Regions from separate parts of the Kitasatospora sp. NPDC059747 genome, predicted to be linked through region 2. Evidence: riboswitches for the same ligand, from Rfam matches in the RefSeq annotation. Region 2 holds a riboswitch; the other holds the start of a gene.
What was found. Region 2 has a riboswitch for thiamine pyrophosphate ahead of thiO (glycine oxidase ThiO). Riboswitches for the same ligand answer to the same signal wherever they lie in the genome.
Positions count from the first base shown of each region.

Region 1: it holds a riboswitch for thiamine pyrophosphate, as region 2 does, so the genes downstream of both, thiC (phosphomethylpyrimidine synthase ThiC) here and thiO (glycine oxidase ThiO) in region 2, are expected to answer to the same signal.

Region 1 covers NZ_JBHWGV010000024.1:51,417-58,904, forward strand. The annotation lists gene ACFV4G_RS13400 (LacI family DNA-binding transcriptional regulator) at 1-917, shown strand, start outside; gene ACFV4G_RS13405 (metallophosphoesterase) at 1,032-2,306, shown strand; gene ACFV4G_RS13410 (hypothetical protein) at 2,549-3,370, shown strand; gene ACFV4G_RS13415 (hypothetical protein) at 3,426-3,641, opposite strand; gene thiC (phosphomethylpyrimidine synthase ThiC) at 3,808-5,622, opposite strand; TPP riboswitch at 5,617-5,752, opposite strand; gene ACFV4G_RS13425 (hypothetical protein) at 5,850-6,050, shown strand; gene ACFV4G_RS13430 (SPFH domain-containing protein) at 6,225-7,488, shown strand, end outside.
Region 2 covers NZ_JBHWGV010000107.1:17,292-24,779, reverse strand. The annotation lists gene metF (methylenetetrahydrofolate reductase [NAD(P)H]) at 1-199, opposite strand, end outside; gene ACFV4G_RS33895 (polyprenyl synthetase family protein) at 375-1,481, shown strand; gene thiE (thiamine phosphate synthase) at 1,513-2,163, opposite strand; gene ACFV4G_RS33885 (Rv2175c family DNA-binding protein) at 2,163-2,528, opposite strand; gene ACFV4G_RS33880 (NAD(P)/FAD-dependent oxidoreductase) at 2,571-3,767, opposite strand; TPP riboswitch at 3,896-4,008, shown strand; gene thiO (glycine oxidase ThiO) at 4,003-5,187, shown strand; gene thiS (sulfur carrier protein ThiS) at 5,184-5,393, shown strand; gene ACFV4G_RS33865 (thiazole synthase) at 5,399-6,196, shown strand; gene pknB (Stk1 family PASTA domain-containing Ser/Thr kinase) at 6,277-7,488, shown strand, end outside.

The DNA.
Region 1 (7,488 bases), on a different contig from region 2:
TCGGGCTGACCGTCACGACCTACGGCGAGGAGCCGTTCACCTTCACGGAGTTCGCGTACTTCGCCGAGATGGCCCGCGCCGCCACCAGCGCCGCCCTCGGCCGCGGCTACGCGCTGGTGGTGCTGCCCGCGTCCTCCCGGCACGACGTCTGGGGCAACATCGCCCTGGACGGCACCGTGGTGATCGACCCGCCCGACCAGGACCCGCTGGTCAGCGAGCTCTACCGGTCCGGCGTCCCGGTGGTCAGCGACGGCAAGCCCGGCAACTGCCCGGTCACCGCCTGGGTCGACAACGACCACGAGGCCGCCGTGCTCGGCATCCTCGACCACCTCTCCGAAGCCGGCGCCCGCCGGATCGGCCTGCTCACCGGGACCAGCACCGACACCTACACCCGGCTCTCCACCGAGGCCTACCTCGGCTGGTGCGCCAAGGTCGGCCAGGAGCCGGTGTACGAGGCCTACCCCGCCCACGACCCGGCCGCCGGCGCCGTCGCCGCCGACCGGCTGCTCGCCCGCCCCGACCGCCCCGACGCCGTCTACGGCCTGTTCGACCCCAACGGCACCGACCTGCTCGCCGCCGCCCGCCGCTACGGGCTGCGGGTGCCCGACGACCTCCTGCTGGTCTGCTGCAGCGAGAGCGACGTCTACGCCTCCACCGAGCCCCCGATCACCACGCTCTCACTGAAGCCCCGCCGGATCGGCACGACCGTCGTCAACCTCCTCATCGACGCCATCGAGGGCGTCGACTCCGGGACGGGCGTCGACATCGCCCGGCTCTTCCCGCCCCGCTTCCGCACCGCCGGAACCGGCCCGCCGCCCGGCACCCTGATGCCCACCGAGCTGATCGTCCGGGCCTCCTCGCAGCGCCGCAGTCCGCGCACCACCGTCAGTCCTCCCCGACCCCCGGGCGAGGTCTAGACCATACCGAGCCGGGACAAAACGGACCTTGCGGGACGGCCCGGCTGACGCTCCGGAGGATTGGATACCCACCAGGTGACGACGCCGGGAGAGTGGTCTTCCTATGATGGGCGAATGACACCCGAGGACCGCTTCCCCGGGCCTGAACACCCCTCCTCAGGCCCCCGCCACCAGCCGGACCTCGACGTGCTGCCGTACGGCACCTACTACGAGCCCGAACCCGCCGGCTACGCCGGGACGCCGTACGAAGCGGAGACCTACAGCGGCTACGGCGGCGCCCGCTACCTCGAACAGCACTGGCCCGCCGACAGCCAGGCGCACGGACACACGATGCACGCCCCCGGGCAGGCGCCGGCGTTCAACCACCAGGACCACCCCGGCTACGAGCCGACCCTGCCCGACCGGCCCTCGCCGGCCCTCCAGTTCCCCGACGCGGTGCCCGACCCCCTGGCCGACGGACACCCCGACCGGCCGGCCGACCAGTTCCCCGGCCGCGACGACCCGCCGACCATCGAGCTCGGCCCGCCGCTACCCGAGCCCGTGCCCAGCTACCCGTACCCGGCCCCCGGCCCGGACGAGCCGCCCGGCCCGCTCTACGTCGTCGGCGACGTCCACGGCTACCTGGAAGAACTCGTCGCCGAACTCCGCCACCAGGGCATCATCGACGCCGACGGCCACTGGTGCGCCGGCCGCTCCCGGATCTGGTTCCTCGGCGACTTCACCGACCGCGGCCCCGACGGCATCGGCGTCATCGACCTCGTCATGCAGCTCGCCGCCGAGGCCGCCGCCGCGGGCGGCTACTGCCGGGCCCTGATGGGCAATCACGAACTGCTCTTCCTCGGCGCCGCCAGGTACGGGGACGAACCCGTCCAGTCCACCGCCGGCACCGCCTCCTTCCTCGCCGCCTGGCGGCTCAACGGCGGCCAGCAGCACGACCTCGACCGGCTCCAGGCGCACCACATCAGCTGGCTCTCCCGGCTGCCCGCCATCGCCATCGAGGACGGCCACCTGCTGCTGCACTCCGACACCACCGCCTACCTGGAGTACGGCGAGTCCATCCCCGACGTCAACGACGCGGTGCACAGCCTGCTCGCCGACGAGGGCGTGGACGAGTGGTGGGACTGCTTCCGCCGCTTCACCAAGCGCTTCGCCTTCCGCGGCGACGCCGGCCCGACGGCCGTCCACGAGCTCCTCGACACCTACGGCGGCAGCCGGATCGTGCACGGCCACAGCCCGATCCCGTACCTCACCGGCGCTGTGCACGCCGACGACGGCGCCCCGCCGCACATCCCCGGGCCGTACGTGTACGCCGACGACCTCGCGGTCGCCATGGACGGCGGCGTCACCATGGAAGGGCGCCTGCTCATCGCCCGACTGCCCGTCAACTGACGTCACCCGCCGGCCCACCCGTCGCACGGGTGTTCCCGGCGCCCGGGCCGTCGCACGCGCGCGGCCCGGGGCGCGAAATTCCGGAATCGGACTGTCAGCGCGGGCGCACCCGCCCCTACCATGAGGCACACCACGAGCGGCCGCCCGTCCGGCGGCCCGCCTCCGCGCCCGATTCGGCGCCCCTGCGGGCCCACCCAGCCCGCGAGGCGGAGCGAACCGGGGTCCGCATGAACGGGGTCCCCATGACCAACCCCCCGCCGCTGCTCGCCGAGGACCGCCCGGAGTACGAGCGCCTCCTCGCCGAAGCCCTCCGCGACGGCACCGTCCGCACCGCCCTCCGCGCGCCCGGCGCACTCACCGCCGACCAGCTGCGCGCCCGCGCCCTGCGCGACGCCGACGCCATCGCCGCCGCGGCCGCCACCGAGTACGAGCACTACACCGGGCTGCGCGAGAGCCTGCGCAGCACGCCCCCGCCCGCCGAGGGCGCCGAGCCGGCCGCCCCCGGCCTGCTCTCCCAGCTGCGCTCCGCCGACGGCGGCGCCGGGCTCTTCCCGGTCCTCACCGTGCTCACCCCGATCCTGGCCTGGGCCGCGGCGCTGGTCCTGCTGCTCCTCGGGTACGCCCTGCGCGCCGCCGACCCCGGGCTCGTCCTCGCCCGCTCCCTGGTCACCGCGGGCTGGATCGCGCTCGCGGCCGGGATCGTCGCGATGACCGTCGGCCTCGTCGGGCTCGTCCTCACCGCGTTACGCGACGGCTCCGGCGCCCCCGCGGGCACCGACCCCGACCTCGCCGCCGAGCTCGCCGCCGCCCGCCGCGCCTGGCGCACCGCCCTGCGCGACCACGGCCTCCTCCCCTACCTGCACGCCGGCCTCCCGGCCGTCCCCGCCCAGCGCCCGGACTTCACCAGCCCCGGCTACACCCCGCCGGGCTTCACCGGCCCGGGCCCCGACGGCCTCATCGACCCCGAGGGCCGCACCTCCCGCCCCGCCGCCTTCACCCCGCCCGACTTCAGCACCCCCGGCTACACCCCGCCGGGCTTCACCGGCCCCGACGAGGTCGGCTGACGCACCGCTGCCCCGGGCCACGCCCGGGGCCGCGCGCAGGACCCCGGAGCGGCCGCTACGGCAGGTAGCGTTCGAGCGCCGCCGCGCCCTTCTCGTCGATCTGCCGCCTGGCCCACGCGAGGCGCTCGGGCGTGACGTCCTGCCCGGACGCCATGACCAGGTCCTCGGGGTCGAAGGGCCGCTCGCCACCGCTGTACAGCTGCCGCGGGGACGCCTTGGCGTCCCGGTTCGTCTCGTCGCTCGGATCGGTCCCCTTGATCGGGCTGCCCATCGCTGCCTCCTTGGTCGGCCTTCCCCCCAGGGTGCCTCCGTTTTCCCCCGGACGCACGATGGCGGGGCGGCAAAGACCGGAACCCGTCCGAGGCCGCCGGGCGGAAAGGAAAACGGCCCGCGCTCTCCCCCCGGAGGAACGCGGGCCGGCTCTGGGGCGGCGGCGGTCAGTCCGCCATCGGCAGGTAGACCTTGTTGCCGTGGGCCTTGAACTCCTCGGACATGGCCTGCATGCCGGCCAGCGCCTCGGCGTCGAACTCGGTGCCGACGGCCGTGGAGCCGTCGCCGTGCTCGTCGCGGATCTTCTGCGAGATCTTCATCGAGCAGAACTTCGGGCCGCACATCGAGCAGAAGTGCGCGGTCTTGGCCGGCTCGGCGGGGAGGGTCTCGTCGTGGAAGTCGCGCGCGGTCTCCGGGTCGAGGGCCAGGTTGAACTGGTCCTCCCAGCGGAACTCGAAGCGGGCGTCGGAGAGGGCGTCGTCCCAGGCCTGGGCGCCGGGGTGGCCCTTGGCGAGGTCGGCGGCGTGGGCGGCGATCTTGTAGGTGATCACGCCGGTCTTGACGTCGTCCCGGTTGGGCAGGCCCAGGTGCTCCTTGGGCGTCACGTAGCAGAGCATCGCGGTGCCCCACCAGGCGATCATCGCGGCGCCGATGCCGGAGGTGATGTGGTCGTAGCCGGGGGCGACGTCCGTGGTGAGGGGGCCGAGCGTGTAGAACGGCGCCTCGTCGCAGATCTCCTTCTGGAGATCCATGTTCTCCTTGATCTTGTGCATCGGGACGTGGCCCGGGCCCTCGATCATCACCTGGACGTCGCGCTCGCGGGCGATCCGGCCGAGCTCGCCGAGGGTCTGCAGCTCGGCGAACTGCGCCTCGTCGTTGGCGTCGGCGATGGAGCCGGGCCGCAGGCCGTCACCGAGCGAGAAGGTGACGTCGTAGGCGGCGAGGATGTCGCAGAGCTCCTCGAAGTTCGTGTAGAGGAAGTTCTCCTTGTGGTGCGCGAGGCACCACGCGGCCATGATCGAGCCGCCGCGCGAGACGATGCCGGTCTTGCGGCGGGCGGTCAGCGGGACGTACCGCAGCAGCACGCCGGCGTGGACGGTCATGTAGTCGACGCCCTGCTCGCACTGCTCGATGATGGTGTCCCGGTAGACCTCCCAGCTCAGCTCCTCGGCCCTGCCGTCGACCTTCTCCAGGGCCTGGTACAGCGGCACGGTGCCGATCGGCACGGGGGAGTTGCGCAGGATCCACTCGCGGGTGGTGTGGATGTTGCGGCCGGTGGAGAGGTCCATGACGGTGTCGGCGCCCCAACGGGTGGCCCAGGTCATCTTCTCCACCTCCTCCTCGATCGAGGAGGTGACGGCGGAGTTGCCGATGTTGGCGTTGATCTTCACCAGGAAGTTGGTGCCGATGATCGCCGGCTCCACCTCGGGGTGGTTCACGTTCACCGGGATGACGGCCCGGCCGCGGGCCACCTCGTCGCGCACGAACTCGGGGGCCAGGCCCTCGCGCAGGGCGACGAACTCCATCTCCGGCGTGACGATCCCGCGCTTGGCGTAGGCGAGTTGGGTCACGGCGGCGCCGCCGCGGCCGCGCAGCGGGCGGCGGGGGCGGCCGGGGAAGACGGCGTCGAGGTTGCGCAGGTTCCCGCCGCGCGGCGAGGTGTGCTTGATGCCGTCGTCCTCGGGGCGGGCCTCGCGGCCGTCGTACTCCTCGACGTCGCCGCGCTGGCGGATCCACGCGTCGCGCAGGGCGGGCAGGCCGCGGCGCACGTCGGGCTCGTAGGCGGGGTCGGTGTACGGGCCGGAGGTGTCGTACAGCGGAACGGTCTTGCCGTTGGTGAGCACCACCTCGCGGAACGGGACCCGCAGATCGGGGCGGGATCCCTCGCGGTGGGCCTTGCGCCAGGCCGGGGTCGGGTAGCCGGTGCGCTCGCTGCTGGGGGCGCTCTGGGCAGACTGCGGCTGTGCGTCGAACGTGGTCATCTGACCTTCACTCCCTACGCCGGCATTACCCGGTCCAGGTTCCTGCGGTCGGCGCAGCGTCCCGGCCGTCCGTCGACGGACCGTTCAGCGCCCTCTCAGCCCGGTGCTCCGAGCTCCCGCGTCCGCAGGCGGTGTTGCCTGCACATGACGCCCAACACCGTAGCGAGAGGATCGCCGCAGGTCCAGAGGGCTTCCGGTGGGCGGGCGGCGGGCGCAGACTGAAGCCCATGATCGGACTGACGGGACGGGTCACGGGGAAGGTCGGCGCGGGCCTGGTCGGGGAGGTGCTGGTGCACGTGCCCGAGCGGCAGGGGACGGAGGCGTTCCTGGCGTACCTGGCGGTGCCGGGGGATCCGCTGCCGACGGGCACGCAGGTGATCGTGGTCGAGTACCAGGCGCCGCGCACGGTGTTCGTGTCGCCGCTCTGACGGACGATCCTCCCTCGTCACGGGGCCCGTGACAGGACCGGGACGAAGTCACGACGTCACCTACTGGCGCACGCGCACGAACAGGCGCAGAATCTCCGCTGCCACCGCGTCCGCGCACTCCTGCACAACCACGCGCAGCCACGGAGCGGTGTGCCTTGAAGGGGGAGTCGGCCGATGGTTATCGGCGTCGTCGCGGGGGCCGTGGTGGCCTCCATCATCGTTGTGATCATCCTGTTCAAGCTCATGTGGCGGGTCGCCGAGCCGAACGAGGCACTGATCATCTCCGGGTCGAAGCACGGGGACGGCCTGGGCTTCCGGATCGTCACCGGGCGGGGCACCTTCGTCGTCCCGGGCATGCAGGCGGTGCGCCGCCTGTCGCTGGACCTCAACGAGGCCGAGCTGGACGTCGAGTGCGTGACGCAGCAGGGCATCCCGGTGCACGTCAAGGGTGTCGTCATCTTCAAGGTCGGCGACGACTCGGTGTCGATCGCCAACGCCGCCCGGCGTTTCCTGGACCAGCAGAAGATGATGGGCCAGCGGGTGCACAACGTGTTCGCCGGTCACCTGCGCTCCATCGTCGGCGGGCTGACGGTCGAGGACATGATCCGCGACCGCGATCGGCTGACCGGCGAGACCCGGGCCGCCTCGGGCGCCGAGATGGAGAAGCTCGGTCTGATCATCGACTCGCTGCAGATCCAGGAGATCCTGGACCCGACCGGGTACATCCGCAACCTCGCCGCCCCGCACGCCGCGGCCGTCCAGCGCGACGCCCGCATCGCGGCCGCCGCCGCCGACCGCGAGGCCACCGAGGCGGAGCAGGAGGCGTTCGCCCGCAAGGCCGAGGCCACCCGCAACAGCGAGATCCAGCAGGCCTCCTACCAGGCCGAGATGGACACCGCGAGCGCCCGCGCCCGGCAGGCCGGACCGCTCGCCGAGGCGGCCGCCCGCCAGGAGGTCGTCGTCCAGGAGACGAAGGTCGCCGAGCTGGAGGCCCAGCGCAAGGAGCAGCAGCTCCAGATCGACGTCCGCAAGCCGGCCGACGCCAAGGCGTACGAGACCCGCACCAAGGCCGACGCCGACCGCGACGCCCGGATCTCCTCGGCCCAGGCGCACGCCCGGGAGACCGAGCTGCGGGCGGCGGCCGACGCCAGCCAGGTGAAGATCGCCGCGGCGGCCGAGGCGGAGGCCACCAAGCTGCGCGGCCTGGCCGCCGCCGAGGCGACCAGGGCCACCGGTCAGGCGGAGGCCGCGGCCGTCGAGGCCCGCGGTCTGGCGGACGCCGAGGCGGCCCGGGCGCTCGGGCTGGCCAACGCCGAGGGCATCCGGGCCCGCGCCGCGGCCCTCGCCGAGAACCAGGACGCCGTCGTGGCGCAGGAGTTGGCGGAGAAGTGGCCGGAGATCGTCCGGGCCGCGGCCGAGTCCTTCGGCAACGTCGAGC
Region 2 (7,488 bases):
AGCCGCCGGCGCCGTACGTCATGCAGACGAAGTTCGGGTCGAGCGGCTCCAGCCGCCGGATGGCGTCCCAGAGCTTCTGCTCGCCGACCTCGGTGCGCGGGGGCATGAACTCGAAGGAGAAGGACCGCTTGCCTGCCGCCAGCAGCTCGCGGACCGTCAACGCGCGGTCCGATCGGGTGGAAGCGATACCGAGTGCCATGCTGGCAGGTTATCCGCCGCCCGAAGGGCCGCGACAACTCGGTTCCACGGATTGAGACAAAGAATGGACGGCATTCCGCTTGCCGTTCCGGCCGCGCCCGCGCCCTGCTCGCACGGGTGTTCCCGGCCGCCCCGCTACGCTTGCTGCACCCCAAGCGAACCACCGGAGCCTCATCGTGACCTCGTCCAGCAACCGGCCGGCCAACCCCATTGACGTGGAGGACGTCCGCGAGCGCGTCAACGCCGCCCTCGCCGCGTTCATGGACGGCCAGTCCGCTCTGCTCGGCGGGATCTCGCCCCAGCTGGCGCCCGCCGCCGACGCGCTGCGCGACTTCCTGCTCGACGGCGGCAAGCGGCTGCGCCCGGCGTTCTGCTACTGGGGCTGGCGCGGCGCCGGCGGCTCGGCCGAGGGCGAGGGGATCGCGAACGCGGCGGCGGCCCTGGAGCTGCTCCAGGCGAGCGCGCTGGTCCACGACGACCTGATGGACCGCAGCGACACCCGCCGCGGTCTGCCGTCGATCCACCGCCGCTTCGAGGCGATGCACCGCGAGCGCGGCTGGCGCGGCGACCGCGAGCAGTACGGCGCCTCGGCCGCGGTGCTGCTCGGCGACCTGCTGCTGATCTGGTGCGACGAGCTGTTCCTGCGCTCCGGCCTGGCCCCCGCCGCGGTGCTGGCCGCCAAGCCGGCGTTCGACCTGATGCGCACCGAGGTCATGCTCGGCCAGTACCTGGACGTGCTGGAGCCGGTCGCCGGGGACTCGACGGACGAGGGTGCGCTGGACCGGGCGCAGACGGTGCTGCACTACAAGTCGGCGAAGTACACGATCGAGCGCCCGCTCCAGGTCGGCGCGCTGCTGGCCGGCGCCGGGCCCGGCCTGGTCGCGGCGTACGGCGCGTTCGGCCTGCCGCTGGGCGAGGCGTTCCAGCTGCGGGACGACCTGCTCGGCGTCTTCGGCGACCCGGCGGTCACCGGCAAGCCGGCCGGGGACGACCTGCGCGAGGGCAAGCGCACGCTGCTGGTCGCGCACGCGATGCGCGGGCTGCCGGCCGCCGACGCGCGGCACCTGGACGAGCGGCTCGGCGCGCCGGACCTCGCGCCCGCCGAGGTCGCCGGCCTGCGGGACCTCGTCGCGCGGAGCGGGGCGCCGGAGCTGGTGGAGGCCCGGATCGACGAGCTGATGCGGCAGTCGCTGGCCGCCCTGGAGGCGGCGCCGCTCGCCGACCGGCGCGCCCGCGAGGTGCTGCTCGCCCTGGCCGAGGCCGCCACCGTCCGCAAGTACTGAGCCTCGCGGCCGACGGCGGCCCCTGCCGGGATCAGGCCTGGCGCAGCCGCCGGGAGAGCTCGGCGGCGGCCGCCCGCGGGTCGTCCGCGGCCGTGATGGCGCGCACGACGACGATCCGGCGGGCGCCCGCGGCGAGCACCTCGTCGACGTTGCCCAGGTCGATGCCGCCGATGGCGAACCACGGGCGGTCGGTGGGCTGCTTCGCCGCGTACGCGACCAGGCCGAGGCCCGGGGCCGGGCGGCCCGGCTTGGTCGGGGTCGGCCAGACCGGGCCGGTGCAGAAGTAGTCCACGCCGGGCTCGGCGACCGCCGCGTCCACCTCGGACTCGGCGTGGCAGGACCGGCCGATCAGGACGTCCTCGCCGAGGATCGCCCGGGCGGCCGGGACGGGCAGGTCGTCCTGCCCGAGGTGCAGGACGTCCGGCCGGGCGGCGTGGGCGACATCGGCGCGGTCGTTGACCGAGAGCAGCTTGCCGTGGCGGCGGCAGGCGTCCGCGAAGACCTCCAGGGCCTCCAGCTCCTGCTTGGCCTCCAGGCCCTTGTCCCGGAGCTGGACGATGTCGACCCCGCCGGCCAGCGCCTCGTCCAGGAACTCGGCCAGGTCGCCCTGCTCGCGGCGGGCGTCGGTGCACAGGTACAGCCGGGCCTCGGCCAGCCGCTGACGCGGCGTGTCCGCCGCCATCAGATCAGCATCGCCTGGGCGCGGCGCTTGACCTCGGTGCCACGGTTCTCCCGCAGCGCCTGGATCGGGCTGCCGGGCAGCGACGGGTCCTCGGTGAAGAGCCACTCCAGGATCTCCACGTCGCTGTACCCGCAGTCGCGCAGCACGGTCAGGGTGCCGGACAGGTGCTTGACCAGCCCCTGGCCGTCGATGAACGCCGCAGGGACCTGCAGCGAGTTGTTCGGGCCCCGCCGGACGGCGATCAGGCCGCCGTTGCGGACGAGGTCGCGCACCTCGGTGACGCGGACCCCCCACTGCTCCGAGATGTCGGGCAGGTACATCCACTCGGCGACCAGGGCTTCAATCTTGCTTTCGATCTCACTCACGCCACCAGACTGCCACCTCCGGAGCCCGCCGCGCACCAGCCGCTACCCCGCGACCGCCGATTTCAGCGCCACCGCCGGGTCCGCGGCCCGGGCCGGGTCCAGCGCGGTGCCGCGCTCGATCAGGCGGCGGCCCTGGGTGAGGTCGCGCGGGCGGTCCACGGCCAGCAGCGCGCTCGGCACACCGTCGCGCAGCCACAGCACCGACCAGGTCGCGTCCTGCGGGGAGCCGCGCCAGAGCAGCTCGTCGCCCTCGGCGTGCCGCCCGGCGTACTGCACCATGCGGCCGAACTGCTCCGACCAGAAGTACGGCACCGGGTCGTACGGCGCGTCCACCCCGAGGACGGCGGCGGCCGCCGCCTCGCCGGACTGCAGCGCGTGGTCCCAGTGCTGGACGGCCAGCCGGGCGCCGGAGCGGACCGACGGGTAGCTGACGCAGTCGCCGGCCGCGAAGACGCCCGGCAGGCTGGTGCGCAGCCGCCCGTCCACGACGACCGCACCGGTCGCGTCCAGCTCGACGCCCGTGCCGGCCAGCCAGTCGGTCGCGGGCCGGGCGCCGATGCCGACCACCACCTCGTCGGCGGGCAGGTGCGAGCCGTCGGCCAGCAGCACCGCGCCGGGCTCGACGGCCGCGACGCCGACGCCGCAGCGCAGGTCCACCCCGGCTCCGGCGTACCAGGCGGCCATCGCCGCGCCGACCTCCCCGGGCAGCGCACCGGGAACGGGCGCCGGACCCGCCTCGACGACGGTCACCTCGCAGCCGGCCTCCCGGGCGGCGGTGGCCACCTCCGCGCCGATCCAGCCGGCGCCGACCAGCACCAGGCGCAGGCCGGGCCGCAGCAGCGCGCGCAGGGCGAGCGCGTCGTCCAGGGTGTGCAGGAGGTGGGCGCGCTCGGCGCCGGGCAGGGCGCGCGGGGTCGCGCCCGTGGCGATCACCAGCGATCCGTACGGGAGGTCGCCGGCGTCGGTGTGCAGCACGCCCGGGGTGAGTCCGGTGGCGCGGCGGCCGGTGAGCAGTTCGACGCCGAGGTGCGGGAAGTCGATGTCCAGCGTGGTGGCGTCGCTCTTGCCGAGCAGGACGTCCTTGGAGAGCGGCGGCCGGTCGTACGGCGCGTGCGGCTCCTCCCCGACCAGCACGATCCGCCCCTGCCAGCCGCCCCGCCGCAGCCCCAGCGCGCACTGCGCGCCGGCCAGCCCGGCCCCGACGACGACCACCCGATCCGTTCCGCTCAGCTCTGCCACGGCGCCACTGTACTCAGCGGCCCCACGCGCCCCGGCGGCCCGTCCGTCCCGCGCACGGGCGGGCCGCGCCGGGCCCGTCCACCCTTCGTACGGGCCTTCGGCCGGGCGGACCACCGGAGTTATGGTGGGGACACCATCACGGGAGCCCGGCGTACCGGGCTGAGAGGCGGGCTGGCACGGCCCGCGACCGTCCGAACCTGATCCGGGTCATACCGGCGAAGGGAGAAGAGCAGCTTTGACACGCTTGGCACCGGGCAGCCGCGCCGACGTGCTGGTGATCGGCGGGGGCGTCATCGGCCTCGCCGTCGCCTGGCGGGCGGCGCAGCGCGGCCTGGAGGACATCGTCGTGGTCGACCCCTCCCCCGGTCACGGGGCGGCCGGGGTCGCGGCCGGGATGCTCGCCCCGGTCACCGAGCTGCAGTACGGCGAGGAGCCGCTGCTGCGCCTCGGGATGGCCTCGAACGAGCGGTACGCGGCGTTCGCCGCCGAGCTCACCGAGGCGAGCGGCGGCGAGGACACCGGCTACCGCCGGTGCGGCACGGTCGCCGTCGCGCTGGACTCCGACGACCGCGCGGAACTGCGCGAACTGCACGCCTTCCACGAGCGGCTCGGCCTCGACTCGACCTGGCTGACCGGCCGGGAGGCCCGCAAGCTGGAACCGATGCTGGCCCCCGGCGTGCGCGGCGGCCTGCACGTGGCCGACGACCACCAGGTGGACCCCCGCCGGCTGCTGACCGCGCTGGTCCGCGCCTGCGAACGCTCGGGCGTCGTGTTCCACCGCACCGAGGCCGTCGAGCTGCTGGTCGAGGGCGGCCGCGCGGTCGGCGCCCGGCTCGGCACCGGCGGAACCCTCGCCGCCGACCGGGTCGTCCTCGCCGCCGGCCCGCACAGCCACCGGCTGCCCGGCCTGCCGGAGGACGTGCTGCCGGCGGTCCGTCCGGTCAAGGGGCAGATCCTGCGGCTGCGGATCCCCGACGCCTACCGGCCCTTCCTCAACCGCAACGTCCGCGCGGTCGTGCGCGGGCAGCACCTGTACCTGGTGCCGCGCGAGAACGGCGAGCTGGTGATCGGCGCGACCACCGAGGAGCAGGGCTACGACACCACCGTCACCGCCGGCGGGGTCTACGAACTCCTGCGCGATGCCCACGAGTTGGTCCCCGGCATCACCGAACTCCCGCTCGTCGAGACCTCGGCCGGGCTGCGTCCCGGCTCGCCGGACAACGCACCGCTGCTCGGACCGACCGACCTGCCCGGCCTGGTCGCCGCGACCGGCCACTACCGCAACGGCGTCCTGCTCACCCCGGTCACCGCCGACCTGCTCGCCGACTACCTGGCGACCGGCGAAGTCCCCGAGCTCGCACGGCCGTTCGCACCCTCCCGGTTCTCCCCCGCCCGCTCCACCACGAAGGCCGTCGCATGACCGACATCGCACTGACCGTCAACGGCGAGCCCCGCGAGGTGCCCGCCGCGACCACCCTCGCCGAGGTGGTCACCACCCTCAGCAAGGCCAACACCGGCGTCGCCGCCGCGCTCAACGAGGCCGTGGTGCCACGTGGTTCGTGGTCCGAGACGCGGCTCTCGGCGGGCGACCGGATCGAGATCCTCACCGCCGTGCAGGGAGGCTGAGCGCCATGGCCGACGACCTCTTCACCATCGCCGGGACGACCTTCACCTCCCGGCTCATCATGGGCACCGGCGGCGCCCCCAGCCTGGAGGTCCTGGAGCAGGCCCTGCGGGTCTCGGGCACCGAGCTGACCACCGTCGCGATGCGCCGGGTCGACGCGACCACCCAGGGCTCCGTCCTGGACGTGCTGACCCGCAACGGCATCCGGGTGCTGCCCAACACGGCCGGCTGCTTCACCGCCGGCGAGGCCGTGCTGACCGCCCGGCTGGCCCGCGAGGCACTCGGCACCGACTGGGTGAAGCTGGAGGTCATCGCCGACGAGCGGACCCTCCTGCCGGACCCGATCGAGCTGCTGGACGCCGCCGAGACCCTCGTCGACGACGGCTTCACGGTGCTCCCGTACACCAACGACGACCCGGTGCTGGCCCGCAAGCTGGAGGGCGTCGGCTGCGCGGCGATCATGCCGCTCGGCTCGCCGATCGGCTCCGGCCTCGGCATCCGCAACCCGCACAACTTCCAGCTGATCGTGGAGGGCGCGAACGTCCCGGTCGTCCTGGACGCGGGCGCCGGCACCGCCTCCGACGTCGCGCTGGCGATGGAGCTCGGCTGCTCCGCCGTGATGCTCGCCTCCGCGGTGACCCGCGCACAGGACCCGGTCCTGATGGCCGAGGCCATGCGGCACGCCACCGAGGCCGGCCGCCTCGCCCACCGGGCCGGCCGGATCCCGCGCCGCTTCCACGCGGAGGCCTCCTCCGCGATGGCCGGCCGCGCCGACCTCGACACCCGCGAGCGTCCGGCGTTCTGACGCCGCACCCGTGTCACAAGCCGGTCCCGGAGGCGATGTCCGCCGGGACCGGCCGCGACCCGCCGCACTACACTCCTCGGGTGGACACGGCATGGCGCGACCCCCTGATCGGTACCCTGCTCGACGGCCGGTACCGGGTCGAGCAGCGCATCGCGACCGGCGGCATGTCCACGGTCTACAAGGGCACCGACACCCGGCTCGACCGCGTGCTCGCCCTCAAGGTGATGCACCCCGACCTCGCCGGGGACGAGGGCTTCACCGCCCGCTTCATCCGTGAGGCCAAGGCCGTCGCCCGCCTCGCCCACCCCAACGTGGTCAACGTCTTCGACCAGGGCGCCGACCACGGGAACGTCTTCCTCGCCATGGAGTACGTGCCCGGCCGCACCCTGCGCGACCTGCTGCGAGACCGCGGCGCGCTGTCGATCCGGGCCGCGCTGGACATCATGGAGCCGGTGCTCGCCGCGCTCGGCGCCGCCCACCGCGCCGGGCTGGTCCACCGGGACGTCAAGCCGGAGAACGTGCTGATCACCGACGGCGGCCTGGTCAAGGTCGCCGACTTCGGCCTGGTCCGGGTCCTGGGCAGCGCCGACGGCGCCCCCACCTCGACGACCACCGCCACCGGCGGCACCGTCATGGGCACCGTCTCCTACCTCGCGCCCGAGCAGATCCTCCCGGACGCCCCCACCGACCAGCGCGTGGACGTCTACGCGGCCGGCATCCTGCTGTACGAGATGCTCACCGGCACGCGCCCGCACACCGGCGACAACCCCGTCCAGGTCATGTACAAGCACCTGCACGAGGACGTCCCCCCACCCTCGCGCAGCGTCCCGACCGTCCCCCCGGCGCTCGACGCGATAGTGCTCGGCGCCTGCGCCCGGACCCCCGACACCCGCCCGTACGACGCCGTCGAGCTGCTGGCCACCCTGCAGCGGGTCCGGCGCGAGCTCGGCCCGGCCGAGCTGGACGCCGAGCCGCCGACCTCCACCAGGCCCAGCCCGCGCTACCCGACCAGCGAGCCGACCTCGGTGATCCAGCGCACGCCGCAGGCCGCCCCGCACCAGCTGCCGCTCCCCCTCCCGCAGCCGGTCGAGCCGCCCGTGGCCGAGCGCACCAGCGTCCTCGACGTCCCGCCGGACCTGATGGACCAGCTGCTGGTCGAGCCCCGCCCCTACGACGAGCCCACCCCCGTCCGCCCGCCCCGCCCGAACCCGCTGCGCCGCGTCCCGCGCAAGCCGGTGATCTGGGCCTCCGCGCTGACCGTCCTGGTGCTGCTGGTCGGCGGCGTGACGTAC